3 regions of the Paraburkholderia steynii genome follow, and region 3 is predicted to be linked to each of the others. Evidence: predicted binding sites of a transcription regulator. Region 3 holds the regulator's gene; each other region holds the start of a gene.

Region 1 (10,475 bases), on a different contig from region 3:
CTGCGTCTGTCGGTGGTGGATTCGGAGAAGGTGTCGGAGAACGAGCTGAAGTCGATCGGCGCGCGTGGTGTGTTGAAGCGCGGTGGCGGCAACGTGCAGGTGATCATCGGACCGGAAGCGGACATGATCGCCGATGAAATCCGTACGACGATCGCGAGCGGCGGTGCGGTGGCGGCTGTTTCGCCTGCTGCTGTGTCGGCCAAGCCGGCTGCTGCTGCCGCTTCGACTCCCGCTGCGGCAACGGGCAACGGCCCGCTCGATCCGGACCCGCTGCGTTGGCTCGCCGTGTTCGGCGGCGCGACGAATGTCGTTTCGCTCGAAGCCGTCGCGGCGACGCGTCTGCGTATCGTCGTGCGCGATGCGTCGGCCGTCGATCGCCAGCGTCTCGACACGCTGAGCGTCGCGTGGGTGTCGACGGATACGTTCCACATCGTCGTCGGCGACGATGCGCAGCGTTACGCGCAGCAGTTGTCGACGCGCCTGACGGCAACGGCGTGACGTTCGTCTAAGCCTGAGCCTTTGGCAAAGGAAATCGGCGCCCCGCGGGGCGCCGATTTTCGTTTACCCGCCTACCGTTTATCCGGATCGGCGTCCGGGTCGACGGCGTTGTTCGCTTCGAGCCACATCACGTTGATGATGCCGAGCGCGAGCGCAAGTCCAATACCGAGAATCCAGCTGAAGTACCACATGGTTCGTTCCCTCTTGCGCGCGGCGTGTCAGTACATCGAATGATGGTTCTGTTCGATCGTGTCGGCCGTCACTTTGCCGCGCATCACGCGATACACCCAGCTCGTGTAGATGAGTATCAGCGGCAGAAAGATGATCACCGCGATCAGCATGATCTGCAGCGTCATCCGGCTCGACGTCGAATCCCAGACGGTGAGGCTGCTGCGTCCATCGAGCGACGACGGCATGATGAACGGAAACATTGAAAAGCCCGCCGTCAGGATCACGCCGATCACCATCAGCGACGTCGATAGAAACGCGCTGCGCTCGAAACGCGAACTCGCCAGCAGGAGCGCGAGCACACCGCCCACGACGCCCGCAATGGGCGCGGCGACCATCCACGGATACATCGCATAGTTCGTGAGCCACAGGCCCGGCGCACCGATCACGTTTTTCAGCAGCGGATTCGCGACGGTATCGAATGGCGCGGGTTCGGTGATCTGATAGCCGCCGACCAGCGTCGCGACCAGCACGCCGCCGATCAGAAACAGCGCGACCGCGACCAGCGACGCAATGCGCAGCGCAATCGATGCGCGCCGCGCGACGACGCCATCCGCCTTCATCTTGACGAACGCCGCGCCGTGCGCGACCAGCATCGACACGCTCAAGACGCCGCACAGCAAGGCGAACGGATTGAGCAATTCGAAGAAGCTGCCTTGATAGGTGACTCGCAGATCCTGATCGAACTGGAACGGCACGCCTTGCAGCAGATTGCCGAACGCGACGCCGAACACCAGCGCCGGCACGAAGCCGCCGACGAACAGCGCCCAGTCCCACGCAGTGCGCCAGCGCGGATCATCGCGCTTGCCGCGATAGTCGAAGCCGACCGGGCGGAAGAACAGCGCGAACAGCACGAGCAGCATCGCGAAGTAAAAGCCCGAGAACGACGCGGCGTAAACAAGCGGCCACGCGGCGAACATCGCGCCGCCCGCGGTGATCAGCCAGACCTGATTGCCTTCCCACGTCGCGCCGACGGTGTTGACGACAATGCGCCGCTCCGCATCCGTTTTGCCGATGAACGGCAGCAGGATTGCTGCGCCCATGTCGAAGCCGTCGGTGAGCGCGAAGCCGATCAGCAGCACGCCGATGAGCACCCACCAGATCACTTTGAGGGTTGCGTAATCCATAGCGATGTTTCCTCGTGTTTTCCTGCGACGGCAAGGGTGTCACTGTCGATGCTGCTCATGCCGCCGTGTTCGCGCCGACCGCCGGCTTCGCGGTCTGCTCGTGGTGGTAACGCCCTGTATGCAGCGACGAAGGCCCGAGCCGCGCGTACTTGAACATCAGCGTGATCTCGATGATGAAAAGCGCGGTGTAGAACACGACGAAGCCCGCGAGGCTCAGATACAGATCGCCCGCTGTCAGGCTCGACGCCGATAGCGAAGTCGGCAGAATGCCCGCGATAGTCCACGGCTGGCGCCCGACTTCCGCGACGATCCAGCCGAACTCCGCCGCGAGCCACGGCAGTGGAATCGCCCACACGGCCCAGCGCAGGAACCAGCGACGGTTGTCGCGCAGCAGCGAGCGTTGCGCGCAGAAGAAGAACGCGAGCACGAAGGTCGCGAGGAACAGGATGCCAAGGCCGACCATCAACCGGAACGACCAGAACACGGGCAGAACGGGCGGCACGGTTTTCTTTGCGGCCTGTTTGATCTGTTCGGCGGAGGCGTCGGTGACGTTCGGCGTGAACTGCTTGAGCAACAGGCCGTAGCCGAGGTCCTGCTTGTGCTGGTCGAAGGCGGCGTGTGTTGCGTCGCTGGCGTCGCCTTGCTTGATCTTTTGCAGCGCGTCGTACGCGAGCATGCCGTTGCGGATGCGTGTCTCGTTGCGCGCCATCAGTTCTTTCAGACCAATGACAGGCTCGTCGAGCGAACGCGTCGCGATGATGCCGAGCGCGTACGGCACGCGCAACGCGTAGTCGGTGCGCTCTGCCTGCTGGTTCGGAATGCCGACAATCGTGAACGGCGCGGGCGGCGGCGCGGTTTCCCATTCGGATTCGATCGCGGCGAGCTTCATCCGCTGCACTTCGCCCGTGGTGTAGCCCGATTCGTCCCCGAGCACGATCACGCATAACGTGGACGCCAGCCCGAAGCCGGCCGCGACGGCGAACGAGCGCAGCGCGAAGTCGATGTCGCGGCGCTTGAGCAGATACCACGACGACAGCCCGAGCACGAACATCGACGCCGTCACATAGCCCGCCGACACCGTATGCACGAACTTCACCTGCGCGACGGGATTGAAGATCACGGCGAACAGGCTCGACAGCTCCATGCGCATCGTTTCGTAGTTGAACTCCGCGCCGACCGGGTTGTTCATCCAGCCGTTCGCGATCAGGATCCACAGCGCGGACAGGTTCGAGCCGAGCGCGACGAGAAACGTGACCATCAGATGCTGGATGCGCGACAGCCGGTTCCAGCCGAAGAAGAACAGCCCGACGAAGGTCGATTCGAGAAAGAACGCCATCAGCCCTTCGACGGCCAGCGGCACGCCGAAAATATCGCCGACATAGTGCGAGTAGTACGACCAGTTGGTGCCGAACTGGAACTCCAGCGTGAGACCCGTGGTGACGCCCATCGCGAAGTTGATGCCGAACAGCTTGCCCCAGAACTGCGTCATGTCCTTGTAGATCGGCTTGCCCGTCATCACGTAGACGCTTTCCATGATGACGAGCAGCCACGACAGCCCGAGCGTCAGCGGCACGAATAGAAAGTGATACAGCGCCGTGACGGCGAATTGCAGGCGAGAGAGATCGACGACGTCGCTAGCGGGCATGGTTGGCACCTTGATTCGAAGGCGGCGCTGGGACGGATACGGGCACCGACAGCAGCGCCTGGGCGACCTGCGCAGGCGGTAGCGACATGTTCTGCGCCTGCGGGTGATTGAAGAACGCGAACTTGAGCGCGAACAGAAGCGCGAATTTGATCGCGAGCACGATCACGATGTCGCGGGCGAAGGTCGGACCGCGAGCCCACGCGACGATGCGGCTGGCGAGCGTGCGGCGGGTGGCATTCCTGTGATTGAGCGTTATGGCCATGTTTTATGGGCAACGACATCGCGCCGGTTGACCCGGCAGGACACAGTGCGCATCACTCGCGGCACTGGCGCATGCACAACCATTGTAGGAATGGGATGGCGGACGGGGCCGCGTCATCGTGTCGCGAGGTGGTCCGTCTCTATCACTAATAATTTACGTACTGCGCGAGGTCAAGGCAATGTCTCGACAATGACGCGTATCTGCGCAATATTTGACGACGCGCAAGAAAAAGCCCCGCCTTCGTGCGAAGAGCGGGGCTCTGTTTCGAAACGGGGGCGGCCGGTAACTGGCGCGCGCCCGCTGCTTCTCTGAGGTTACGCGTACTCGGCCAGCGCGGTGCGCATTTTCTTCATCGCGCTTGCTTCGATCTGGCGAATCCGCTCCGCCGATACGCCGAACTCGTCGGCCAGTTCGTGCAGCGTCGAGCCGCCCGAACCGTCGTCTTCCACCTGCAGCCAGCGTGCTTCGATGATGCGGCGGCTGCGCGGATCGAGCGATTCCAGCGCGCTTGCGATGCCGTCGCTATGCAGACGGTCACGCTGACGCGCGGCCAGCACGGCTGTCGGCTCGCTGTGCGAATCGGCGAGATAGGCGATCGGGGCGAATGCTTCTTCGCCGTCTTCGACCTGGCCTTCGAGCGCGATATCGCCGCCCGACAGCCGCGTTTCCATCTCGGACACTTCCTCGCGCTTCACGTTCAGCTCTTTGGCCAGGCCCTCGATCTCGTCCGGCGTGAAGGACTGCAACCCTTGCTTGTGGCTGCGCAGGTTGAAGAACAGCTTGCGTTGCGCCTTGGTCGTCGCCACTTTCACCATGCGCCAGTTGCGCAGGATGTACTCGTGGATTTCGGCCTTGATCCAATGCATTGCATAGGACACGAGGCGCACGTTCTGCGTCGGGTCGAAGCGCTTCACGGCCTTCATCAGGCCGATGTTGCCTTCCTGGATCAGGTCGGCATGCGGCAGACCATAACCGAGGTAATTACGCGCGATCGACACGACCAGTCGCAGGTGCGACAGGACTAGCTTGCGCGCCGAGCCGAGATTGTTTTGCTCGCGGTACTCGGTGGCGTACTGGCGCTCTTCCGCCGGCGTCAGCATCGGAATCCGGTTTACGGCCTGGATGTAGGCGTCGATGTTGCCCAGCTGGCCGGGCAGAAGAGAAGCGTGCGAGAGCGCCAGTGCACCTGCCGGAGCGGCCTTAGCCGACGACGGGCTCAGAGTACTCGGGAGGGTCAATGTGTTGCTCACGTAGCAGACTCCTTTATTCAGACAAATGTCCGCCAAAGCGGACCACGATGGATGTTAGCACTCTCATTTACCGAGTGCTAATACTTAGAAGCCATAGGGGCATGCAAGTTCCCTCTTTCCTATCGAAAATGCACGTTCAATAGCATCGTACCTCATCTGCGGGTTTGGCACCGAACGCTTAGCATTCCTCGGCTGCGGCATGATTCTGAAATCGTCGGTAAGATTTTTTCGGAAACAGAAGCAGTGATTTGTGAGTTTTCAGTTGTTATTAAAGGGTCAGATAGTTGCTTCTGTCTCTAGAATGTCGCTGCACGTTGCCCCTGCTAAACCTCGTACTCGGTGGACGCACGATGGAAAAAAAGAACAATTCCTCGTCTAATCTGGCACTTAAATGTGCCGTCGCTGCAGCGCTTTTCGGCGTATCGGGTCTGGCTTCGGCGGACCAGTTCGGCGTTCAGATCGCGGGCGGTCTCGCCGAGCACCACGTTCGAAAGCTCGACCTGGGCTTCGTCTGGGACCCTAATCTGACCTGGTGGGAAATCGGCGACTGGCATTTCGCGCTGATCGGCGAGGCGCACGCCGCGTGGTGGCATACGGACGAAGGCAACGATCACGACAATATCGGTGAATTCGGCGTGACGCCGGTCGTGCGGTTCATCAAGGGCTCGGGCGCGATCCGTCCATTCATCGAGGCGGGCATTGGTGTACGGGTTTTGACCCATCCGAGTATCGCGTCGAGTTACACGCTCAGTTCCGCATTCCAGTTCGCCGACATGGTGGGCGTCGGAGCGCAATTCGGCTCGCGTCAGCAGTACCAATTTGGCTACCGCTTTCAGCACATCTCCAATGCAAGTATCAAAGAGCCGAATCCTGGTATAAATTTCCAGCAGATTTACGTGCAGTACAACTTCTGACGACCGCTGCCGTTGTCGGCGCCGTCGTCGATAGGGGCGAACGCGATGCCGGCAAAAGTGATTGAAGCGATTCGCGGGCTCGAGCGCGATCGCTTTCGCGCGATGGTGGAAGGAAACGGACAGCAGCTCGACGCGCTGCTGTCGGATAGCGTCATTTACGTCCACACGAACGGCAAGCGCGAGTCGAAGCAGCAGTTCATCGACGCCATCACGGCCGGGCGCCGCCGCTACCGCCAGATCGAGGTGCAGTCGCAGGACGTGCTGCCTGTCGGCCGCGAGACTTGCGTCGTCACGGGGCGCGCGCTGATCGAGATGGAAGCGAATAGCGGCGCGCTGCTCTTTCCGATCGCCTACATGGCGATTCAGGCGCAGGAAGACGGCAAATGGCAACTGATCGCGTGGCAGGCGACGCGTTGCGCAATCGAGTGAAGCGGATCGCACCATCACTCTTTATCTGACGGAAGCCGCCTCGTGAGCGGTCCGTGCGTGCCGGCGACGGTTGAATCGCCGGCGTTTGCGCTTCTGCGGTCTTGTCTGTTCGTTTTTGCCTTGCCTCGGTTCGCCGTTACGTGACTGCTTGCCGTTACGCCGCGACGCGCCGGTCGACAGCCGCCCAACCCGCGCGATTGACGCCGCTGACTACGGCATCGACGACAGCCGTCATTTCATCCTCCGCTACGCCGATGCCGTGACGCATCGGCTGCTCGCCCACGCGGCTGGCGACGAACACGACCGTGCGGCCGTCCGTGGTGCGCGCCGTCTCGAACGATGTAATTTCGATGGTTTGCTTCGAAGCCGTCGCCATTTCTTGCGCAACGGCCTTCGCATACGCTTCATGACCGTCGACGCTCGCCGCCGCCGTCGCGGGCACGGCAATCTCGCGCTTGTTCCAGCGCACCGTCGATCCGCTGACGCGCTGCGCCGGACCGTCCGCCTCGAAATATTCGCGGGTAAAGAGCGCGCAGATCGCGTCGCCCGTCACTTCCTCGCCTGACTGATCCGCCACCGTCTGCACCGCGTGGCTGAATTCGATCTGCACGCGCCGCGGCAACACGAAGCCCATGCCGCGCTCGACCAGATACGTCGCGCCTCCTTTGCCCGACTGGCTGTTCACGCGGATCACGGCGTCGTAGCTGCGGCCGACGTCGGCGGGATCGATGGGCAGATACGGCACTTCCCAGACGGCATCGGGCTGTTGCTGCGCGAAGCCCTTGCGGATCGCGTCCTGATGCGAGCCGGAGAACGCCGTGTAGACGAGATCGCCCGCATACGGATGACGCGGATGCACGGGTATCTGGTTGCAGCACTCGACCACGCGGCGCACGGCATCGATGTCCGAGAAATCGAGGCCGGGATCGATGCCCTGCGTATAGAGATTCATCGCAAGCGTCACGATATCGACGTTGCCCGTGCGCTCGCCGTTGCCGAACAGACACCCTTCGATACGGTCCGCGCCCGCCATCAACGCGAGTTCGGCTGCGGCGACGGCCGTGCCGCGGTCGTTATGCGGATGCACCGACAACACGATGCTGTCGCGATAGCCGAGATTGCGGTCCATCCACTCGATCTGGTCGGCGTACACGTTCGGCGTCGCGGCTTCGACGGTGGCGGGCAGGTTCACGATCATCTTGTGATCGCGCGTCGGGCGCCACGTCTGCGCGACGGCGTCGCAGACTTCGCGCGCGAACGGCAACTCGGTCATGCTGAAGGTTTCGGGCGAATACTGGTAGGTCCAGTGCGTCTGCGGACGGGCGTCGGCATGTTCGCGGATGATCCGCGTGCCTTCCACTGCCAGCGCCTTCACCTCTTCCTGCGACAGCCCGAACACGATCTTGCGGAACGACGGCGCGATCGCGTTGTACAGATGGACGATCGCGCGCGGCACGCCTTCGAGCGCCTCGAACGTGCGCGCGATCAGGTCGGCGCGCGACTGCACGAGCACTTCGATGGTCACGTCGTCAGGAATGCGCTTTTCGTCGATCAGCTTGCGGACGAAATCGAAGTCGGTTTGCGACGCCGACGGAAAACCGACTTCGATCTCCTTGAAACCGATCGCGACGAGCATCTCGAAGAACTCCGTCTTCTGCGCGATGCTCAACGGCTCGATCAGCGACTGGTTGCCGTCGCGCAGATCGGTGCTCATCCAGATCGGCGCGTGCTCGATCGTACGGGTGGGCCACTTGCGGCCGGTCAAACGGACGGTGGGGAAAGGGCGGTACTTCTCGGCAGGGTTGCGCAACATGTTGAGGCCTCGTTCGATTCGTCTAGTCGTGTGCTGGGTGAGGTGGCGTCGAGCGGCTGGCGGGATGCCACAGATGCACGTCCCGCAAGCCGGGCGCTAGCGGGAGCAACGAACGGGCGCGAACAAACAGCGTCGTCTGAACGACGACGAAAGCAACGATCGGAACGGACGCCCATGCAACGTGCATTTGACCCTCGCGATTCGTCCGAGTGGTAAACGGACGAATACGGACGACTACAGGTTTTGAAGGAACTACGGATTGGGGTGAAACTGGAACTGCTTTTGAGGACCGCCGCGAGCCGCTGTGGCGACTGCGTGCGGCGCTACGCCTTGCTTACGCTAGACGTAGCGATAGGGGCCGCGCTAGGCGGCCGAGGGTAATTCGGAGGGTGTTCGGAATGGAACGCATTTTTACAAGATAAGCGAGGCGGTGGGGGGCTGTCAACCCGCCATTCGCTGCGATGCGTTCCCGGGAGCGTTCGCCGAGGAGAGCGGAAGGCTGTCAGCCCTTGTCAGGCGGCCTTCCGCGCGATGTCGACAATCAGTTCGACCTGACGCGTGATCGCGGCCGGCACGGGCGCTTCACCGTTCAGCGCGGCTGCGATCCAGGCAGCCGTGGTCGGCGCGTCGCGACCTTCGGGCAAGTCGACCTCGGGCGCATCCGGCGACGAGCGCTCGGCCGAAACGCGTGTCTCGCAGATGCCGTCATGCAGCCAGTCGATCTGCACCTGGCGGCGTGTGTCGGCGACAGCCTCGCCTTCGGTGCCGCGCGCGAGCAGCGCGCCGCCGACAGCCATGTCCGGATGCGAGACGAACAGCTGGGTCAGGCTCTCGCGATACGGCGGGTGCGTGTAGTTCACGAGCCGCAGGCCCGCCGGCGCGAAGGGTTGAAGAATCTTCACGAGCGTGTGGGTCGAATTGCGCACGCCCATCCGCCGGCGTAGCGATAGAAGCCGCGCCAGCTTCGGCGCGAGTGTTCCGATGGGTGCGAACGCGACCTGCTGGTTTGCGAGGCTCGTTTCGATATCCGCGTGCGTCTGCGCGGGCGCGACGTTCAGATGCGCAAAAATTTCGGCGCTCGTCACGCGGCCCGGATCTTCCGTCACGCCATGCACCAGTACGGGCACGCCTTCGCGTGCGAGCAGCAACGCCAGCAGCGGCACGAGGTTCGGCTGCTTGCGCGCGCCGTTGTAGCTCGGAATCGACACGGCCTGATACGCACCGTGCTTCACGTTGACGGGCGCGAACGAAGCGTGGGCGGCCGCGAGCATCGCGGCCAGCTCGTCGGCGGATTCGCCTTTCACACGGTACGCCAGCAGGATCGCGCCCAGTTCCAGGTCGGAGACGCGGCCGTCGAGCATCGCGCTGTACAGCGCGTGCGTGTCCTCCGGCGTGAGCGCGCGCGCGCCGTTGGGGCCGCGGCCGATTTCCTTGATGAATCGGGCGCAGGGAAAGGGAGTGGTGTCGGTGAGATCGGTCATCGGGCAAATCGGTATGTGGGGGACGGCGGGCAACGACGCTTTGCACGCGCCGCGAGCGCTGCTACGGCGCGCTACGTTTCCTTTCGAGTATCGCACGCCGGGTGTACCTGCAGAATGCGAGCAAATTCATGGCCTGCCATGAACCTTACGGGACGGCTTCAGCGCGCGCCACCTGGCCGTTCGGCCAGGCTACGCGGGAATCGGCGCCGCGTTACACTCAATGCTTCGCCGCGTCGGAGCGGCTCAACAAAAGACGGAGAACGGAATGGGTTACGTGTTTGCGCCAGCGCCGGTGACGGCAGTGCCAGTCGTCGGATCGGACGATCAATTCGCGGTGCGACGCATTTACTGCGTCGGTCGCAATTACGAGGCGCACGCGCGCGAAATGGGCCATGATCCCGATCGCGAACCGCCGTTCTTCTTCGCCAAGCCCGCCGATGCCGTGCTGTATGTCGCTCCCGGAGCAACGGGCGAATTTCCGTATCCCGCGCAGTCGAAGAACGTTCACTTTGAGATGGAACTCGTCGCGGCAATCGGCAAGGCAGGCAAGAACATCTCGGCGGACAACGCGCTTGATCACGTCTACGGCTACGCGCTCGGTCTCGACATGACCCGCCGCGACCTGCAGGCGGAAGCGAAGAAGCTGGGCCGTCCGTGGGACACCGCAAAGGGCTTCGACCATTCGGCGCCGCTCGGCCCGATCCATCCCGTTTCGAAAGTCGGTCAGGTCGGCAAGGGCGCGATCTGGCTGACCGTCAACGGTGAGGAAAAGCAGCGTTCGGACGTGTCGCAACTGATCTGGTCCGTCGCCGAGACAATCGCTTATCT
Region 2 (10,475 bases), on a different contig from region 3:
TCGTACTGGCAGATGATCGTGAAGGGCGGCATTCTCGTGCTCGCGGTTTGGATCGACGTGGTCTCGGGGTCTGACCGGCGCTAGCGCAGAGCGCACGGCCGTGGTGCGCTGCACCACGTCATAGCATTGGCGCGCTTCGTTGAGGCGCGCACAAGCGCCCTGAGAAGGGCGCTTTTTCATTGGCGGGACGTAGCGGCAAGAAGCATTGCGCGAAAAATCGAAGAATGCGCGCACGCCCCGTCCAGCAAGCGATTGCGCGCTCCGCAAGCGCGCCGTCAAGTCCCTTTCGATACGCATGCATCGGCCGAAAACAGGCTGATGGCATACCTATTGCGTTATCCGCCGCGTAGCCAACGGCGGCTTCAACGAATTCCGGTTTTTTTTCAGGGACGCTCGCAGTGCGAGCGGACCGATGGGGCAACGGCGTCCCGAAACGCAACGTGCGAGGAGCGTTCGATCCATGTGATCGGGCGTCGCGCGTGCGCTTCGGGACGCTTTTTTTTGCGCAACCGAAAAGCGCGCATCGACGCGATCCAGCATGACGAACGAGCAGATCACCACGCAACGCAGTGAAGTGTCCGGGCAGACGATCGGCGAACTGATCAATCTGTCTGGCCGTCAGCGGATGCTTTCGCAACGCATCGTGCTGCATGTGTTGCTCGCGTCGCATGGCGATATGAATGCGCTGGCGATCACGCGCGAATGCCTCGCGACGTTTGCGGCGACGCATCGCGTGCTCGTGAACGGCAATGATCATTTGCCTGGCGTGTTCTCGGAAGCGTTACAGCAGCTTTATTACGGCACGCGCAAGGCGGATGAGCGCGTGCAGCGCTTCATCGCGTTGACGGATGAAACGGTCGCGCGCGTCGAGGCGAATGACGACGTGACACGCGAGCATGTGGATGCGCTCGTCGCACAAGCGACGCCGCTGCTTGAACTGCTGCAGGAAATCACGCTTGCGTATCAGAACGAGATGCGCGGTATCGAGGCAGCAACGCAGCGCCGTCAGGCCGCGATCGCGGAACAGTTATCGAGCATTTCGATGCAGGCGAACATCGTCGCGTTGAATGCGCGCATTTCGGCGGCGCGCGCGGGTTCGTACGGCCGCGAGTTCGCCGTCATCACGACGGTGCTCGCCGACATCATCAAGGAGATGGACACGCTGATCTACAGCGTCGTCGATCGCGACGGCGACGACGCATCGTCGCGGCGCGGCACGCCCCGCAAACCGGCGCATCACGTCGCGCAGTCCGCGCGGCCCCGCGCCACCGAACGTGCTTTCCCCTAGTTCTTTGCTCGACCCCACGCATCAGCCCCGTTTTCGTTCAATGAGAGAGACCCATGAAAAACCTGCTGAATTCGCTTGCGAGCGGTAACTGGCGCGCGCTGCTTGCGTGCTTTCTCTACTTCGATACCGGCTTCACCGTCTGGGTCATGTTCGGGCCGCTCGCGCCGTTCATTCACAAGGACATCGCGATGTCGCCCGCAGAACTGGGCTTCCTCGTCGCGGTGCCCGTGCTCGGTGCGGCGATCCTGCGCGTGACGCTCGGCAATCTCTACCAGGCTTGCGACGGACGGCGCGTCGCGCTGATGGGCATCGCGCTATCGGCGATTCCTTCCGTCGTGCTGCTGCTGATGCCGGGCACGCCGTCGTACACGCTGCTGCTGATCCTCGGCGTGTTTCTGGGCGTCGGCGGCGCAAGCTTTGCCGTTGCGCTGCCGATGGCGGGCAGCAACTATCCGCCGAAAGTGCAGGGTCTGGTGCTGGGACTGGCGGCTGCGGGCAACATCGGTGCGGTGCTCGACGGCTTCATGTTCCCCGCGCTCGCCGATCAGTTCGGCTGGGCGAAAGCTGCGGGCGCAGCGCTGCCGCTGCTGGGTCTTGCCGCTATCGCGCTGTTCTTCTGGGCGAAGGATCTTGGACAGAAGTCGGGCAGCGGCGTGCAGGCGATGCGCAGTTTCATCGTGACGCTGGTGGGTCTCGTCGCGCTCGTGGTCGCCGTGCATGCGGGTGTGTTCGGCGCGGGCAAGACGGGCGTGCTGCTGCTGCCCGTGCTCGGGGCGCTGCTCGCGATTGCGGTGCTGCCGAAGCACTATCGCAGCGTGCTCGTCGAGGGCGATACGTGGGTGGTGATGCTGGTCTATAGCATCACGTTTGGTGGTTTCGTCGGCATGTCGTCGTATGTGACGACGCTGCTGATTTCGCTGTATCAGATGCCGCGTCTCGAAGCAGGGCTCTTCATGTCGCTGCTGGCTTGTATTGGTGCGCTGGTGCGTCCCATCGGCGGTCTGGTCGCGGATCGTATTTCGGGTGTGCGCGCGTTGGTGATTCTGCTGGCGGCGATTTCGCTGTGCGACTTCCTGTTCGCTGCGTGGATGCCGCCGGTGTCGGCTGGTATTGCGTTGCTGATCGCGATGTATGTGTGCTTCGGGTTGGGCAACGGCGCGACGTTTCAGCTGGTGCCGCAGCGCTGGAAGGGCAAGACCGGGTTGATGTCGGGGATCGTCGGCGCGGCGGGTGGTATCGGTGGCTTTTATCTGCCTGTGATCATGGGCATCGCGAAGGAAGGCACGGGCAGCTATCAGATGGGCTTTGCGACGTTCGGCGTGCTGGCGGCGCTTGCGTTCGGGCTGGTGGTGCTGCATCGCGCACGGTGGCTCGAATGGGCGCTGCCTAAGGAAAGCCATGTCGTTGTCGAGCCGATTCGCGCGGGCGTGCGGGTGGATAGTGGGGTTTGATGCATTGTCGTAGTTTCTGTTCTTACCCGATGACGCGGACGCCGATGCATCGTTCCGTTATCGACTGATCGACGTCTGCGCAGCGTGGCGACCTTCTGTGACCGGAAGGTCGCCATGTCTTTTTGGGGCCGGGATTCTTCATTTGCCGGGCGTCACAGTTTCTTCTGCAAAGAGCCGTACGCCACATATGGTCATGAAAAGTTCAGACCACGATTCGTTCTGTTCTATGAGTTCGTAACGTATGTGCGATAGCTAACACCGTCGCTTGATGCGACATGCGATAAAGCACTCTGTTGCGCAGTTACCGGCCCTGCGGCCGGGCTGTCCGCTTCTCCGCGAAAGTGGATGGCGAGTTCCGCTCACTCTTTTGTCTGTCTTCAGATCGACGCTGAGTCTGCCGAAATGGCCTCGCGCACAATTGGTTGGGGTTCAAGCATGTCTGCCGAAACGACGCCCGCCTTGAGGTTTCCGACGCCCTGCAGTACTTGTGGCGGCGTGCTGTACCAGTATGTCAACTTCTGCCCCTACTGCGGCGTGAGTCGCCCGCTCGAGGCCGATCGGCCAAAGCGTGCTCAGGCGCAATTGAGGGCTGTCCCCGCGGAAACCCGCCGAGCACCCGCAATCGTCGACGACCCGACGGAATGTGCTGCGCCGAACGTCATCTGGCAAGGGGCAGGGGAGCCGGAATTTTCGCCGGACGTCGTGCCGCTGTCTCTGCCGCAAGCTGTTGGTCGCTGGATCGTCACGAGGGGCGCGATACCTCTGGCCGGCCTGGCCCTGCTCGGCGTGGTCGGCTATCTTTGGCTCGGACACGGCCATACGCGGGACACCGATAACGGCGAACTGTCGACAGGCGCGGACGCTTCGAGCCGCTCGATACCTCAGTACATGCCACCGTCGAAGGATGGTGTGTCTTCGATGGACGTCACGGGCCAGCCAGCCGTCAACAAGATCGCGCAGCCGGTCGCATCTCGCGCGCCGGGCGGCGCGCAGTCGCATCGGACGGTATCCGATGCGCTGGGCGACGCAAGGGCGGCTCTCGCGCGAAACGATCTGACGCAAGCGAAAGCAGCCGTGGCGAATGCGTCGTTGCTGGCACCCGGCAATCCTGACGCGTTGCGGATGCAAACCGAGGTGAAGGATCGGGAGAACCAGCGTGACGTTGCGATAGGCGTGGCGAACAGCTGTGCGAACGACAAGATATGGAGTTGTGTATTCAAACTCTCCAACCAGGCGCTCGCGATCGATGTCGGCAGCGTGGAGGCTCAGGCTCTGCTTCAGCGGGCGATCCTGTCGACAGGATGGAAGCCGCTAGGCGAGAAGGCTGCGCCGGCGCCGCGCAAACCGCCGCCAGTCGTTGCCAACAGCGCGCCGACGAGACTGCTGCCGACTGGGCTGCCGACACTTCCGCCATTGCCGCCGGGCACACCCACGGACAGTGCCCGTCCGTCAGCGAACAACGCGGCGCCTGCCGCCTGGGTGGCGCCGCCCCGCGATAGCGGCGATGCGCAGACGAGCGCCATGCGCGGCTCGGACGGGGGAAGCCTTTCGCCCGTTGGGTCGTTGACCACGAAGTGAGTGTGTCGCGTGGGCGCAGATAAACTGCGTTCCACGTTCGTTCTGTTCGCCGCCGCCCGGCAAGTGCTAGACGGCAACGACGGATAGACGCGGCGCAGTCAAACCTATAGTTCCCAATCGAACTGCTGCTCTGTCTGCCTCTCGGCCGCCAGCTTCTGTCGGCCTTCCCGCGAAATCACGACATGACTGGACGGCTCGATCGTCATCAGATCGGCTTTTTCGACATGCGGATTTGGCGTGCGGCTTTGCTTTCCTTCCTGGAGGTATTCGAGGAAGGGCTGAAACTGACGGACAGCGTGGATGGCGTTGGTCATCATTCAACCTTTAATGGCTGCATCCGGTTCCATCGGGAAACGGGGTTCCGAGCCGTATCGTGACGATGTCTGGCGTTCGTATGAAAGCCGCAAACGGACTTTGCCTTCCCCGTCCGTTTAGTTCGGATATCTACGATTTCGGGTCGATCTTATCGATTGCGGTCCGATGTACCTGTGCGTCATCGCACAGTATTCGGATGCCGGATGCGGCGCTTTTCAGACACCGGGTTCCTGGCCGATTTGCACGGTGTCGTCGCTTGCATCGGCTTGTGACTAGCGGACGGAGTGCGCGACGCAAAACGCCGATCGCGGCGTCAACGTGTGGGGCCAGATCAGGCGGGGGAGTGCGTCAAGCCCGGCACGAACAACGATTACGGGATTTCACCTAGTGGCCACTAGTTGGAGAGCAGTGCAGCATCCATGAGTCTTTCTCGCCCGGTCCGCAATCTGTCTGATTTCTGTAAGTTGTTGTTTGTAATGAATTATTTTTAACTCACCGACTTTTCCGCAGTCGGGTCGAACCGCGCCGACCGACGGTGGGGCGATATCATCCGTCTCTTCTTGAATTTGTAATCCCTCGTCCATATAATTAGCACTCACCGCACGAGAGTGCTAACAACTCCGCTGGTTGGCGGCGCCAGCCGGCATACCTCAGCGTTCTTCAGTCCCAATCAAGAGAGGATCTATCCATGAACCTTCGTCCTTTGCATGATCGCGTGATCGTCAAGCGTCTGGATCAGGAAACCAAGACCGCGTCGGGCATCGTGATCCCCGAAGCCGCAGCAGAAAAGCCGGATCAAGGCGAAATTCTGGCAGTCGGCCCGGGCAAGCGTGACGACAAGGGCGCCCTGATCGCGCTCGACGTCAAGGTCGGCGACCGCGTCCTGTTCGGCAAGTACGCAGGCCAGACCGTCAAGGTCGACGGCAACGAACTGCTGGTGATGCGCGAAGAAGACATCATGGCCGTTGTCAACAAGTAATCACTTGTCCCGGTTCATTCTCAAGAATTCAAGGAGTTAGAAGATGGCAGCTAAAGACGTCGTGTTCGGCGATTCCGCCCGTGCCAAGATGGTTGAAGGCGTGAATATTCTCGCCAACGCAGTGAAGGTCACGCTGGGTCCCAAGGGCCGTAACGTTGTTCTCGAACGCAGCTTCGGCGGCCCGACGGTCACGAAGGACGGTGTTTCCGTCGCGAAGGAAATCGAGCTGAAGGACAAGCTCCAGAACATGGGCGCGCAAATGGTCAAGGAAGTTGCTTCCAAGACCAGCGACAACGCCGGTGACGGCACGACGACGGCAACGGTTCTGGCCCAGTCGATCGTTCGCGAAGGCATGAAGTACGTCGCATCGGGCATGAACCCGATGGACCTGAAGCGCGGCATCGACAAGGCCGTCGCAGCAGCAATCGAAGAGCTGCGCAAGATCAGCAAGCCCTGCACGACCAACAAGGAAATCGCACAGGTCGGCGCGATCTCGGCGAACAGCGACACGTCGATCGGCGATCGCATCGCTGAAGCGATGGATAAGGTCGGCAAGGAAGGCGTCATCACCGTTGAAGACGGCAAGTCGCTGCAAGACGAGCTGGACGTTGTCGAAGGCATGCAATTCGACCGCGGCTACCTGTCGCCGTACTTCATCAACAACCCGGACAAGCAAGTCGCCGTTCTGGACAACCCGTTCGTGCTGCTGCACGACAAGAAGGTGTCGAACATCCGTGATCTGCTGCCGGTTCTGGAACAGGTCGCGAAGGCTGGCCGTCCGCTGCTGATCATCGCTGAAGACGTCGAAGGCGAAGCACTGGCTACGCTGGTCGTCAACAACATCCGCGGCATCCTGAAGACCGTTGCTGTCAAGGCTCCGGGCTTCGGCGACCGTCGCAAGGCGATGCTGGAAGACATCGCGATCCTGACGGGCGGTCAGGTCATCGCTGAAGAAACCGGCCTGACGCTGGAAAAGGCAACGCTGAACGAACTGGGTCAAGCGAAGCGTATCGAAGTGGGCAAGGAAAACACGACGATCATCGACGGCGCTGGCGAAGCAGCAAGCATCGAAGCGCGCGTGAAGCAGGTTCGCACGCAAATCGAAGAAGCGACGTCGGACTACGACCGTGAAAAGCTGCAAGAGCGCGTTGCCAAGCTGGCAGGCGGCGTTGCAGTGATCAAGGTTGGCGCAGCGACCGAAGTCGAAATGAAGGAAAAGAAGGCACGTGTTGAAGACGCACTGCACGCAACGCGCGCAGCTGTGGAAGAAGGCATCGTGGCTGGCGGCGGCGTCGCGCTGATCCGCGCACGCAGCGCAATCGGTAGCGTGAAGGGCGACAACGCTGACCAGGACGCAGGTATCAAGATCGTTCTGCGCGCAATGGAAGAGCCGCTGCGCCAGATCGTCACGAACGGCGGCGAAGAAGCCAGCGTCGTGGTGGCAGCAGTTGCAGCCGGCACGGGCAACTATGGCTACAACGCAGCAACGGGCGAGTACGGTGACCTGGTGGAAGCCGGTGTCGTCGACCCGACCAAGGTGACGCGTACGGCACTGCAGAACGCAGCTTCGGTTGCTGGCCTGCTGCTGACGACGGACGCAGCTGTCTGCGAACTGCCGAAGGAAGACGCACCGATGGGTGGCGGCATGCCCGGCGGTATGGGCGGCATGGGCATGGACATGTAATTTCCGGGTAACTGGAAATGCATGTGGGAGGCGCGCCGCGAGGCGCGCTTCTCGTGCCAAAAGAAAAACCCGCAGAAATGCGGGTTTTTCTTTTGGTGCTTCAGGTTTAGCTAGCGGTCATGCACGCGAAGCGTTCAGCGTTGCAGCAGAAAGTGTTGGCGCAAATGATCGAGCACGCGTGACACGCTATCCACTTCTGTCAGCGTGGTCGTATCGACAAGCAAGTCGGGGTTTGGCGGAGGTTCATAGGGCGCGGACACGCCAGTGAACGAAGTGATGGTTCCCGCCTGGGCCTTCGCATACAGCCCTTTGGGATCACGCTTCGCGCAATCGTTTGCTGAAGCGGACACATAAGTCTCGACGAAACTGTCGGTTCCGATGATGGCGCGGGCCATTGCTCTGTCTTCACCCATCGGCGAAATCAGCGCGGCGATTACGATCAGCCCCGCGTCGTTCATCAATTGCGCGACGTGCGCGACCCGGCGGATGTTCTCTCGCCGGTCTTCTTTCGAAAAGCTGAGATCGCTTGTCAGGCCGTGGCGGACGTTGTCGCCGTCGAGCACATAGCACGCGTGCCCCATCGACATCAGTTCGCGCTCCAGTCGGAACGCGATCGTCGATTTGCCGGCGCCAGATAAGCCCGTGAGCCATACGGTAACGGGCCGGTGCCCGAGCATCAATGCGCGGTCGCGGCCGGTGATGGTGCCGTTGAAGCGTTGTACAAACGGCTGCATGCGCTCGACGGACGGGCGGTCGTCCTGCTCATCGCGAGCGACGCGGCCATTTGGTGCGCTGTTTTGGGCGCAGCGGGTACGCGGCTCGGAAACGGCGGCCGCGGCGCTGGGGCGAAGGTCTTCCAATTCGGATTGTCCGTATGTTTCCGTCAGGGGATCGACGGTCTGCCGTTGGGCCTGCCTTGGCGACTGGCGTCGGGCGAGGCATCAACAGGCAGCGGTAATAATTACAATCCGTAATTGTAGTATCTAAGAAATAGGACTGCTGTAACAGAAAATTACTGCTGTAATACGTGGTTTGCGAAATAACGCTTGACTGGAATGATTCTCACGGCTGCGCGCAACGTTGCGTGGGCCGCAGGATTTAGTGCCGCGCCTCACCCGGCGACGCATCCGACCCGCCACCCAGCGGCACCTCATCATCGCTGCTTCTCGCCCAGAAGAAACGATCCGGAAGATAAGCCCCCATCCCCGGCCGAAACGCAGCCTGCATCGCCTGGAACAGATACTCCTGCGCTTCGCGGACCGCCTCGGCCGGTTCCTGGCCGTTAGCCAGCAACGCGGCGATCGCGGCGCCGAGCGTATCGGTGATGCCCATGATCCGCTGCTGCCCACGGTCCCACATGTCCTGCCGCAACTGTCCGTCTTCGCTGAACAGCGTGTTGACGAGCCGGTGCGTGCCCGTTTCCGTCGACAGGATGTACTCGCAACCTTGCGATAGCAGATGTGAGATCGCGGCGTCGAGGCTCGGCGCTTCGGCATCGCCGTCCGGCTGCGCGAGCGCGAGCAGGGCGGTCGTGTCCGCGACGAGCAAAGTGGTTTGCGGCGCAAGCAGATCGGCGATGGCTTCGCGCAGTTCGTCGGCGGCGAGCACGTGCTCGTCATCGAGCGTGAAGTCAGGCGCCAGGATGAGCGGAATGTCGTCGTAATCGGCGACCACCTCGGCGATCGCGCTGACCACTTCCGCGCGCGTGGCGGCGCCGACCTTGAAGGCGGCGATGGGCATGTCCTCGAGCAGCATCCTCGCCTGGGTCGCGACGACTTCGGGGTCGAGCCCGGTGACCTCGTCGCAGCTCGCCGAGTCGCGCACCGTGTAGCCGGTCAGCACGGACACGCCGTGGCAACCCATGCTGGCAAGCGTCATCAGGTCGGCTTGCAATCCGGCGCCGCCCGTCGGGTCGGACAGGCCGAAGGTGAGAACGATCGGAGGGGTGTTGCTGGCCATGAAATTTTTGTGGTCGATGAGCGAAATGTTCGTGGGCCACTACCGGCGCGCAACGCGCCCGCCAAGCCCACACAGACGGCTCAATTATGCGGCCTTATACGCGTGCGAGGCATTTTTTCGCATCTGTCCGCGGGTCCGGTCACACATAACGCCGCAAAGTGTCGCGGACGACCGCTCGGACCCCGCATCCGCTAGGCATCGGGGCGGCAACACGGTACCATCATGGCTCCCGTTTCCCCGGACTTTTCGACGCGACTCAAGAATGGAATATAAGAGCTGGATGTGCCTGATCTGCGGCTGGATTTACGACGAAGAAGCCGGTCTGCCAGAGGAAGGAATCGCGCCGGGCACGCGCTGGGAAGATGTTCCCATCAATTGGACCTGTCCCGAGTGCGGCGCGCGCAAGGAAGACTTCGAGATGGTGCAGATCTGATCGATCCACCTTGCCGGTGGCGGGCTATCCTTGCCCGCCACGCAAGGTCGATCGATTCGAAATGAATCGATTGCGCGCGCGATGGAACATCGGCGCGCATGGGCTGTCGCAAGATAACCTGTCACAGCGCTTTGCTTGCGATGCATCACGATGGTCGTCGTGAGCGTGGCGCTGTCAGCATCACGATGTTGCGAACTTGAGCGGTGCCGTTTGCGTCATGTCGTAAGCTGAGAAAACGGCACCGTTTCGGGGCTATGCGGTCGGTGGCCCGGCAATTGCACTACTTTCGCCATAGCGGCAGTTCCGGTGGCGCAGTATCGATGCCGCCTGACCACGCCGGCGTTCCTGCAGCCTGCTCATGACCCTTCGATCCGCATCGCCCGATACGCTCGACGCTTTACCGAATCCCCGCGGCGGCGCCGTCCATCCCGCGGAGCAGGCCATTGCCGACGCGCTTGACGCGTTCGAGCAGCGGCGCGACATGACTGCGCAACTGCTGATCGCCGGGCGCGCGTTACGCGACGCAGGCTGGCTCGCCGCGCACCGTTTCACCGATGCCTTGCTGCTCGTCTCGCCGATGGCGGCGAGCGGTCTCGCCGAAGAGGCGGCCGCGCGCGCTACGTTCGGCGCGGCGTTGCGCGCGTTTCGTGCGGCGCTCGAACGACGCAATCTACGCGAGCTTGGCTGCTCGGGCTCGCTTTTCGAGCATTACCGCGCGCTCAGCACGCATATCGCGCAGCACACACCCGGCTACAGCATCACGTTCGAAGACATCGCGCTCGCCGGCC
Region 3 (10,475 bases):
TCCTTCGACAGATCGACGCCCTGCTCTTTCTTGAACTCGCCGATGATGTAGTCGATGATGCGCTGGTCGAAGTCTTCACCGCCGAGGAACGTGTCGCCGTTCGTCGACAGCACTTCGAACTGCATTTCGCCGTCCACGTCCGCGATTTCGATGATCGAGATGTCGAACGTGCCACCGCCAAGGTCGAACACCGCGATCTTGCGGTCGCCCTTTTCGGCCTTGTCCAGACCGAACGCCAGCGCAGCAGCCGTCGGTTCGTTGATGATCCGCTTCACTTCCAGACCGGCAATACGGCCTGCATCTTTCGTAGCTTGACGCTGGCTGTCGTTGAAGTACGCGGGAACCGTGATCACGGCTTCCGTGACTTCCTCGCCGAGGTAGTCTTCAGCCGTCTTCTTCATCTTGCGCAGCACTTCCGCCGAGATCTGCGACGGCGCGAGCTTTTGCCCATGCGCTTCGACCCAGGCATCGCCGTTGTCGTGCTTGACGATCTTGTAGGGCATCAGGCCGATGTCCTTCTGCACTTCTTTTTCTTCGAAGCGGCGGCCGATCAGGCGCTTGACCGCGTACAGCGTGTTACGCGGATTGGTGACCGACTGACGCTTGGCGGGCGCGCCGACGAGGACTTCGTTGTCGTCCATGTAAGCGATGATCGACGGCGTGGTGCGCGCACCTTCCGAGTTCTCGATCACCTTGACCTGATTGCCTTCCATCAGCGCCACGCACGAATTCGTGGTGCCGAGGTCGATGCCGATGATTTTGCCCATTTTTACTAATCTCCTGACTTTGATCGCTGCGGGCATCGCTGGCTGACCCATCCGGCCACCGGGCGTCCCGCCCCTGAAATTCATCCTGCACTCAACATAAGTGCAGTCGCATCGTTTTCAAGACCCTTAATGCGATGCGGTCATTAAATTTTTTCAATCGGTCTGGCCGCCGATTGCGCCTTCGTCACTCGCTCCGACGCCGGCCGCCCCTACCGCAGCCGCGCGGATTTTCTCACGCGCCGCGGCGACGGCCGCTTCGAACTGCGCCAGCCCATGCCAGCCCGTCGCCCGCCCGAGACGCTTGCCCCGGTGAAAGAAGAACCACGTCGGCACGCCATGCAGCACGAAGCGCCGGCCCAGCTCACGATGCTCGTACACATTGCTGTGAAACCAGCGCAGCCCGAGCGCGCGGATCGCGTCCGGCTGCGCGAGCATCGCCTTCTTCGCGATTTCGCAGTTGAAACAGTCCAGCCCCCAGAAGAACACCACGGCCAGCTCGTCGCCCACCGACTGAATGCCGGCGTCGAAGGTGTCGGCCGTGAGCGCCTGCATCTCGAAGACCGCGAACGCGGTGCTGTCGACGGGAATGCCGGCCATGGCGGTGCGAGCGCCGCTTACTTCGGCGCCGCGACCGTGACCAGCGCCGGACGCAGCACGCGGTCGGCGATCACATAGCCCTTTTGCAGCACGGCGACCACGGTGTTCGGCTCCTGGTCGGCCGGGACCATCGAAATGGCCTGATGGCGATGCGGATCGAACTTCTCGCCAACGGGATTAAGAGCAACAACCTTGCCCTTCTCCAGCGCGCCCGTCAGCTGGCGCAGCGTCAGCTCGACGCCTTCGCGGACCTTCACGAGATCGTCGGAGGAGTGCGTGACGGCAGCTTCGAGGCTGTCGACGACGGGCAGCAGATGTTCGGCAAAGCTCTCGATGGCGAACTTGTGCGCCTTCGCGACGTCCTCCTGACCGCGGCGGCGCACGTTCTCCGTCTCCGCTTTGGCGCGCAGGAAGTTTTCCTGCATTTCGGCCAGCTTCGCCTGCGTTTCGGCCAGCGCCGCTTCTACGCCGGACGTTTCGGCTTGCTGTGCGCCGGCAGCCGCCTCCGGCTGTTGCGCCTGAGCCTGCGGCTCGCCCGATGCGGCCTCTGCGGCCTGGCGCGCGGCTTCGTCGGCGGGCGTGGGATTCGGGCTCGTCGGATTCTCTTGCGTGTTTTCCATGTCGCTGAAATTCAAATAGATATGGCCAAGAAACGGCGGCAGTTTAACGGGACTTGCTCGATGAGCGTTGCGCCGATACAACATGCCGGCCGCGCGTCAACGGTGCAAGTAAGGGTGCGCACGCCGTATTTCAAGGCTCCCGCCGATGCTTTTTGCACCTTGCAGGGGCCGGGAAATCTGGCGTAACAAGCATTTCGAGCGCGACATCATATTGAGATTGAGCGCGCTGCGCGAGTGTCCTAAACTCAACTAAAGCGTCCGAAAAGGCACGTTAACCCTAATCTGACGTACGGCTTACTACCAGCTGAATCGCCCGTTTCCGCTTGCAATCTCCATGGGGGAGTACCGTGAAACTGACCTTCGCTATATCGGTGGTCGCATTGGTACTCATCGCAGGCACCACGACCATCTGCATGTCCGGCGTCGTCAATGAACACACCACCGAATACGGTGGCGTTCATGCGACGATGGAACAGCTGTTCAACCCTCACGCGAAAATTTGTCGATGACGCGTCTATCGCGCTTGGTCGGCCGCCCTTGCAATTCGGCGGCTGGCTCGCGATAGGTCTTGCGCCGCTCGTTCTCTTGCTGGCGCTTCTGCCTGCCCTCTTCGGTTTCCACGTAAAGCGTCTGCGCGACGCTCGCTGGCCCGCGCACGTCGCAGACGCCGAGCACCTGGATCTGCCAGACAATCCGTTCGATCTCGATCTCGACCAGATCGCCGACCCGCACATCCTTGGCCGGCTTCACCGTCGCGCCGCCGATCCGCACCCGGCCCTTCTCGACGGCATCCGTTGCCAGCGAACGCGTCTTGAAGAAGCGCGCCGCCCACAGCCATTTGTCGATGCGCAAGCGAGCGCCCGGTTCGGTAGAAATCTTGTAGTTCATCAGTCCTTCTTCAGGCGCTTCCAGACGCCATGAGCCGATACACGAATGCAGATTGCATGCCGGACACGGAAAAAATCAGGCGACGGACGCGCTTTGGGGCGCGCTTACCTGCACGGGCCAGCCTTGCAGATGCTGCGCGACGATCTCGCCGAGCGCCGCGATCCAAGCGGACGACGCGTTCAGGCAGGGAATGGCGTGAAAAACTTTCCCACCCGCATGCACGAATTCGTCGCGCACTTCCATGCCGATTTCCTCGATCGTCTCCAGACAATCCGCCGTAAAGCCCGGACAGAACACGTCCGCGCGATGCACACCCGCCGCGCCCAGCTCCTTGAGCGTCGGCGCCGTATAAGGCTGCAGCCATTCGGCCTTACCGAAGCGCGACTGGAACGTCACGCGGCATTCCACAGTTGTGAGCCCGAGCGCGTGCATCAACAGCGACGCCGTCTGCTGACATTGCTCGTGATACGGATCGCCCAGATCGAGCGTGCGCTTGGGCACGCCATGAAAGCTCAGCACCAGCTTGTCGCCCGCCGCAAAGTCCGGGCGGCCGTGCGCATGCCAGTAATGGTTCACCTGCGCCGCGAGCGCCGCGATATACGCGGGATGATCCGCGTACTGGCGAACGGTGCGGATTTCCGGCTGGTTGCGCATCCGCTTGAGCGCGGCGAACGCGTCGTCGAAAGCCGTGGCCGTGGTCGACGACGAATATTGCGGGTACATCGGCATCAGCAGGATGCGTTCGGCGCCCGCCAGCTTCAGCTGGTTGAGCATGGCGGGAATGCCGGGCGTGCCATAGCGCATCGCATAGTCGACGATCACCGTGTAGTCGTTCAGGTGCAGCAGATGCCGCAGCCCTTCCACCTGCTTTTCCGTATGCACGCGCAGCGGCGAGCCTTCAGGCATCCAGACGGCCGCGTACTTCTTCGCCGAGGCGACGCCGCGAAACGGCAGGATCAACAGACGCAGAATGATTTGCCACACGAACGACGGAATCTCGACCACGCGCGGATCGGACAGAAACTGCGCGAGATAGCGCCGCACGGCGGGAGGCGTCGGCGCATCGGGCGTGCCGAGATTGATCAGCAACACGGCGACACGATGTGCCGCAGCATTCTGCGAGGGCCGCTCGAGGTCGAAGCGCATAGGCAAAGGGAAGAGCCGCGCAAGCGCGCGGCACGCAATGAATCGGGAAGCCCATTATAGCGGCGCGGTCTGCCGCCGATACCTGGCCGTTCGGCCAATTGGCACGGCGAAAAACGCCGCGCATGATGAACACCATGCCGGGCTCGACGCTACCCCTGGCTGAGCGTCATCGAAAGCAGGCGCGCCGTGATGTCGACGATGGGAATCACGCGGTTGTAGGCCATGCGCGTCGGGCCGATCACGCCGAGCGTGCCGACGATCTTGCCGTTCACTTCGTACGGCGCCGTCACCACGCTCATTTCCTCGATCGGGACGAGGTTCGACTCGCCGCCAATGAAAATCTGCACGCCTTGCGCGTGGCTCGACACATCGAGCAACTGAAGGAGACTCGTCTTTTGATCGAATATATCGAACAGCTTGCGCAGCCGCGCCATGTCCGACGAAAGGTCGGCCACTTCGAGCAGATTGCGCTCGCCGGAAATCAGCACGGTTTCGCCCGTATCGGTGATGTCCGTGCTCGCGGTGACGGCTGCGTGCATCAGCGTCGTCATGTCGCCGCGCAGTTCGTCGATTTCTTCGCGCAGACGCAGGCGCACCTCGTCGAACGACAGGCCCGCGAAGTGCGCGTTGATGTAATTGGCTGCCTCGGTGAGCTGCGACGGCGAGAAATCGCGCTGCGTCGCCATGATGCGGTTCTGCACGTCGCCTTCCGGCGTCACGATGATCAGCAGGATGCGCTTGTCGGACAGGCGCAGAAATTCGATCTGCTTGAACACATGGCTGCGGCGCGGCGTCAGGATCACGCCCGCGAACTGCGACAGGTTGGACAGCACGCTCGCGGCGGCCGCGACCACCTTCTGCGGCTCGCCCGGCTGCAGCGTGGTCTTCACCGCGCGCATCACGGCGTCTTCGTCGGCGGCCGACTCGACGGTGAGCATGGTGTCGACGAAAAGCCGGTAGCCTCGCGGCGTGGGAATGCGTCCCGCCGACGTATGCGGACTGATGACGAGCCCCAGTTCCTCCAGATCGGACATCACGTTGCGGATCGTCGCCGGGCTCAGTTCGAGCCCGGAGTACCGCGAAAGCGTGCGCGAGCCGACCGGCTGACCTTCGGCGATATACCGCTCGATCAGCGTTTTCAGAAGGGTTTGTGCGCGAGGATCTAGCATGGCGAAAAATTTTAGCGTAACCACCGCATCGCGGCGAGCGCGCGGCGGCACGCGGCGCGGCGGCTTGACAGCCGTGCGCGCCCTGCGCGGCACCCCGCCCGCGCCCAAGCCGCATCGCATGGATCCAGACAGTCGTCACATCTGTCGTGAGGACTTCACCATTCTAACGATAATCGGGCGAAGGCTGGCCGGCATCGCGCGTCCGTCGCGTGTCAGCCCCGGCGGGCGTGCCGCCGCCTTCTACGGTTCTTTTCAGGTCGCACCTATGGTGTAATGCCGGCATGCAAGCTAACAGCCAGTTCAAGACCGTTGCGCTCGTCGGGCGCAGCAATACGCCGGGCATCGGGGAACCGCTGACCGCGCTCGCCGCGTGCATCGGCAAGCTCGGCTTCGACGTCGTGTTCGAGGCGGAAACCGCGCAGGAAATCGGTGCGACGCAATGGCCTGCGCTGCGCCCGGCGGAAATCGGCGCGCGCGCGGACGTTGCCATCGTGCTCGGCGGCGACGGCACGATGCTGGGCATCGGCCGGCAACTGGCGCCGTACAGGACGCCGCTGATCGGTATCAATCACGGCCGGCTGGGCTTCATCACCGACATCCCGATCACCGACATGCGCGAGATCATCCCGCAGATGCTGTCGGGCACCTTCGAGCGCGAGGAACGCGTGCTGCTCGAATCGCGGATCATGCGCGACGGCCAGCCCATTTACCATGCGCTCGCCTTCAACGACGTCGTCGTGAACCGTTCGGGCTTTTCGGGCATGGCGGAACTGCGCGTCTCCGTGGATGGCCGCTTCATGTACAACCAGCGCTCCGACGGGCTGATCGTCGCGACGCCGACGGGCTCGACGGCTTATGCGCTGTCGTCGCAAGGGCCGATTCTGCATCCGCAGTTGCAGGGCCTCGTGCTCGTGCCGATCGCGCCGCATGCGTTGTCGAACCGCCCTATCGTGATACCGGACGACTCCAAGGTCAGCATCCAGATCATCTCGGGCCGCGACGTCAACGTGAACTTCGACATGCAGTCGTTCACCGCGCTCGAACTGAACGACACGATCGACGTGCGCCGCTCGCGCCATACGGTGCCTTTCCTGCATCCCGTCGGCTACAGCTATTACGCGACGCTGCGCAAGAAGCTGCACTGGAACGAGTATCCGTCGCACGAAGACGATCCGCGCGACTGAATGCTCGCCAGCGCCGCCTGCTGCAAGTCCGAGCGTAACGACAACACCACACCAACTCACGCCAGCCACGCCACACAGACGAGCCATGCTCCGCCACCTCTCGATACGCGACTTCGTCATCGTCGCCGCGCTCGATCTTGAATTCGACAGCGGCTTCACAGTCTTTTCCGGCGAAACGGGTGCCGGCAAATCCATTCTCATCGACGCGCTTGCGCTGGCGCTCGGCGCACGCGCCGACGCGAGCGTCGTGCGCAACGGCGAGGCACGCGCGGACATCACGGCCGAGTTCGACACGCATCCGGACGTCGACGCATGGCTCGATGAACAGGCGCTTGCCGCCATCGAGACGGAGCACGGCAATACGGTGATGCTGCGCCGCGTGGTCGACGGCAACGGCCGCTCGCGGGCTTTCATCAACGGCACGGCGGCGACGCTCGCGCAATTGCGCGAACTCGGCGAAATGTTCGTCGATATTCACGGCCAGCATGCGCATCAACTGCTGATGCGGCCCGATGCGCAGCGCGAACTGTTCGACACGCATGCCGGGCTGCTCGACACGAAAGCCGCTGTGACCCGCGCGTGGCGTACCTGGCGCGATGCGGCGCAGGCCGTCGAGACCGCGCAGAGCAAGGACCGCGAGCTACAACTCGAACGCGAGCGTCTTGCATGGCAGCTCGCGGAACTCGACAAGCTCTCGCCGCAGCCCGGCGAGTGGGAAGAGATCAACGTCGAGCACCGGCGGCTGTCGCATTCGGCGAATCTGATCGACGGCGTGCAGGGCGCGCTGTCGGCGCTGTCCGAATCGGACGAAGCGATGCTCGGTCATCTGTCGTCCGTCATCTCGAAGGTGCGCGATCTCGCCGAGATCGATCCGGCGCTGAACGACGCCCTCGCCGCGCTCGAACCCGCCGAAATCCAGTTGCAGGAAGCTGCCTACTCGCTGAGCCACTACGCGCAGAGGCTGGAACTCGATCCCGACAGGCTCGCCCAGGTTGAGAAGCGCCTCGACGCGCTGCATTCGGCGGCTCGCAAATTCCGGCTGCAACCGGAAACCCTGCCGCAAGAACATGAAGAGCGCCGCGAGCAACTCGCGAAGCTTGACGCCGCCGCCGATCTCGACGCGCTGCGCGCCGCCGAGGCAAAGGCGAAAGACGCATATCTCGCCGACGCGAAGGTGCTGTCGAAGGCGCGCGCGAAAGCCGCGAAGGCGCTGGGCGCTGCGGTGACGACGGGCATGCAGGAACTGTCGATGGCGGGTGGCAGCTTCGAAGTCGCGCTCGTGCCGCTGCCCGACGGCGGCGCGCATGGCATGGAACAGATCGAATTCCGCGTCGCGGGCCATGCGGGTGTGCCGTTGCGGCCGCTGGCGAAGGTGGCCTCGGGCGGCGAACTCGCGCGTATCAGTCTCGCGCTTTCGGTGATCGCCAGCGCGGCCAGCCCGACGCCGACGCTGATCTTCGACGAAGTGGACACGGGGATCGGCGGCGGTGTCGCGGAAGTGGTCGGACGCCTATTGCATCAGCTTGGCGAACAGCGCCAGGTGCTTTGCGTGACGCACCTGCCGCAAGTCGCGGCGCGCGGCGATCACCACTTCCAGGTCGCGAAGAGCAGCAAGGGCAAGAACGGCACGGTCAGCACGGTGACGTCGCTGGACAAGACGAGCCGTATCGAAGAAGTCGCGCGCATGCTGGGCGGCCTGGCAATCACGGCCACCACGCGCAAGCACGCGAAGGAAATGCTCACCACGGCTTAAAACGCCTGTCGTGGCGCGGAAGGCGCGGGCTTCAACGCTCCGCGCCGCCGCGCAGTGTCATCCAAACACCCGCCGCCACAGCCGCAGCACGGCCTCGCGTTCGTTCTCGACGGCATGCGGCTCGACGCGAGCCTTCTCCATGCCGTCGAGCCGCAGCTTGTGCTGCAGCTTCCGATACGTCCGGTAAGCCGCGCCCACGGTATCGGCCTCCTCGCCGCTCATCAGCCCGAAGCGCGACACCTCGCGCAACAGCGCGATATTGCCGGTATTGCGGATCAGCTCGGGATCGCGCGCCGCGTGCAGCAGCACCCAGTACTGCACAGTGAACTCGATGTCGACCATGCCGCCGCGATCGTGCTTCAGATCGAACAGTTCGGTCCGGTTCGGATGCCCTTCCTCGACACGCCGCCGCATATCGACGATCTCGGCGGCGAGCGACGCGGCTTCGCGCGGCGTCGTCAGCACCTGTTCGCGGATCGCCTCGAACTGCGCGCCGACGGCGGGATCGCCCGCGCAGTAACGGGCGCGCGTCAGCGCCTGATGTTCCCAGACCCACGCCGTGTTGGCGGCATCGCCCTCGCGCAGCTGATAGCGGCGGAACGCGTCGAGATCGGTCACGAGCAGGCCCGATTCGCCGTTCGGACGCAGCCGCAAGTCGACGTCGAACAGCGTGCCCGCGCCCGTCGCCGTCGTGAGCCACGTGATCAGGCGGCGGGTGAAGGTTGCGTAGATGTCGGATGCGTTGTCGTCCGGATCGTCGTACAGGAAGATCAGGTCGAGGTCCGACGCGTAACCGAGTTCCTTTCCGCCCAGCTTGCCGTACGCGATGATCGCAAAGCGCGGCACCGCGCGATGGCGCTTGGCCAACTGGTTCCAGACGGCCTCGATGGTCACGTCGAGCACGGCATCTGCGAGTTCCGACAAACGGTCGCTGACATGCTCGACGCTCAGCTTGCCAGCCAGATCGATCAGCAGAATGCGGAACACCTCGGCCTGATGCGCGTGACGCAGCAGATCCATCTGCTGCTCGACGCCGTCGGCGGCGGCGAGCCGCGCGCGCAGCGTGCGCTTGAACTCCGGCCAGTCGAACGGGCTCGCCATCGCTTCGTCGTCGAGCAGTTCGTCGAGCAGTTGCGGATGGCGGATCAGGTAGCCCGCCGCCCAGCGCGACGCGCCCAGTACCGACAGCACGCGATGCAGCGCCTGCGGATACTCAGTCAGCAGCGCAAGATAGGCGCCGCGCCGCCCGATCGCTTCGAGCAGATCGAACAGGCGCACGAGAATATCGCCGCGCCGCTCGGCCGGCTCCAGCGTGTGTGCCGCCTCGAGCGCGCGCTGCGCGACGATGTCGAAGCGTTGGCGGCTGCGCTCCGCAAGCCCCGCATAGCGCGACGACTGCCACACAGCCTTCAGGCGCGCGAGCAACTCGGCGGGATGCTCGATGCCGAGTTCGACGAGCCGCGCGGCGAGCGCTTCATCGGCGCTGTCATCGACGAGTGCGCTGCTCCAGACCCACACGGCCGCGCCGTCTTCGCGCGCGCCGCAGCCGCCTTGCCCGCTCACCTTGTCGGCGAATATCTGGTCGAACTGCTGTTCAACCAGCTCGCGATGCGCTTCGAGCTTCGTCATCAGCGACGCGTAATCATCGAAACCCATCGCCTGCGCGAGATGCGCGCGCTCGGTGGGATCGACGGGCATTGCGTGCGTTTGCGCGTCGTTTCGATACTGCAGACGGTGTTCGAGGTTGCGCAGAAACAGATACGCGCTCGTCAGATCCGCGCACACACCCGGCGAAATGAGACCGCGCGCCGCCGCGTGGCGCAGCACGACGAGCGTCGGACGCACGCGAAAACCCGCGTCCTGGCCGCCGCGTATCAACTGGAACACCTGCGCGCTGAATTCGATCTCGCGGATGCCGCCGCGGCCGAGCTTGATATCGTCGGCCTTGTCGGGGCGCATCGACGCGCGCCGCTGCGCCTCCTGGCGAATCTGCAGATGCAGCGAACGGATCGCGCTGATCACGCCGAAGTCCAGATAGCGCCGGTAGATGAACGGCTTCACGATCGCGTCGAGCTGCTTCGACAGCCGCCGCGCCGAATCGCTGGCGTGTTCGGACACGAGCCGGCCCTTGATCCACGCGTAGCGCTCCCACTCGCGGCCCTGCACGTAGAAATACTCTTCGAGCATGCCGAGGCTGCACACGAGCGGCCCCGAGTCGCCGTTCGGCCGCAGCCGCATGTCGACGCGAAACACATAGCCGTCCGCCGTCACCTCGGCGAGCGCCGCGATCAGCCGTTTGCCGAGGCGCGTGAAGAAGTCCTGGGTGGCGATGGGCGAACGCTGGCCGCCCG

What was found. Region 3 encodes HrcA, which represses chaperone genes, less so after heat shock. Its sites were predicted from a motif close to TTAGCACTCNNNNNNNNNGAGTGCTAA; they were not measured.
Region 1: rpoH (RNA polymerase sigma factor RpoH) is a predicted target of HrcA. The motif match lies at 5,065-5,091, and genes of this name have one in related genera.
Region 2: BLT65_RS37685 (co-chaperone GroES) is a predicted target of HrcA. The motif match lies at 5,221-5,247, and genes of this name have one in related genera.

The regions. Positions count from the first base shown of each region.
Region 1 is NZ_FNDI01000005.1:101,921-112,395, reverse strand. It holds gene nagE (N-acetylglucosamine-specific PTS transporter subunit IIBC) at 1-498, shown strand, start outside; gene cydX (cytochrome bd-I oxidase subunit CydX) at 570-689, opposite strand; gene cydB (cytochrome d ubiquinol oxidase subunit II) at 717-1,853, opposite strand; gene BLT65_RS11450 (cytochrome ubiquinol oxidase subunit I) at 1,909-3,498, opposite strand; gene cydP (cytochrome oxidase putative small subunit CydP) at 3,488-3,760, opposite strand; gene rpoH (RNA polymerase sigma factor RpoH) at 4,075-5,010, opposite strand; gene BLT65_RS11435 (acyloxyacyl hydrolase) at 5,361-5,924, shown strand; gene BLT65_RS11430 (nuclear transport factor 2 family protein) at 5,970-6,353, shown strand; gene leuA (2-isopropylmalate synthase) at 6,508-8,166, opposite strand; gene ybiB (DNA-binding protein YbiB) at 8,679-9,647, opposite strand; gene BLT65_RS11415 (fumarylacetoacetate hydrolase family protein) at 9,913-10,475, shown strand, end outside.
Region 2 is NZ_FNDI01000031.1:68,813-79,287, forward strand. It holds gene BLT65_RS37660 (sugar ABC transporter permease) at 1-84, shown strand, start outside; gene BLT65_RS37665 (methyl-accepting chemotaxis protein) at 539-1,288, shown strand; gene BLT65_RS37670 (MFS transporter) at 1,342-2,739, shown strand; gene BLT65_RS37675 (hypothetical protein) at 3,175-4,317, shown strand; gene BLT65_RS37680 (hypothetical protein) at 4,422-4,631, opposite strand; gene BLT65_RS37685 (co-chaperone GroES) at 5,321-5,611, shown strand; gene groL (chaperonin GroEL) at 5,655-7,295, shown strand; gene cysC (adenylyl-sulfate kinase) at 7,430-8,029, opposite strand; gene BLT65_RS37705 (hydroxymethylpyrimidine/phosphomethylpyrimidine kinase) at 8,394-9,254, opposite strand; gene BLT65_RS37710 (rubredoxin) at 9,517-9,687, shown strand; gene BLT65_RS37715 (hypothetical protein) at 10,046-10,475, shown strand, end outside.
Region 3 is NZ_FNDI01000010.1:91,230-101,704, forward strand. It holds gene dnaK (molecular chaperone DnaK) at 1-767, opposite strand, end outside; gene BLT65_RS19250 (thioredoxin family protein) at 921-1,364, opposite strand; gene grpE (nucleotide exchange factor GrpE) at 1,382-1,984, opposite strand; gene BLT65_RS47245 (hypothetical protein) at 2,332-2,493, shown strand; gene BLT65_RS19260 (RNA-binding S4 domain-containing protein) at 2,465-2,872, opposite strand; gene hemH (ferrochelatase) at 2,948-4,018, opposite strand; gene hrcA (heat-inducible transcriptional repressor HrcA) at 4,168-5,187, opposite strand; gene BLT65_RS46500 (hypothetical protein) at 5,186-5,461, shown strand; gene BLT65_RS19275 (NAD kinase) at 5,469-6,371, shown strand; gene recN (DNA repair protein RecN) at 6,457-8,124, shown strand; gene glnE (bifunctional [glutamate--ammonia ligase]-adenylyl-L-tyrosine phosphorylase/[glutamate--ammonia-ligase] adenylyltransferase) at 8,182-10,475, opposite strand, start outside.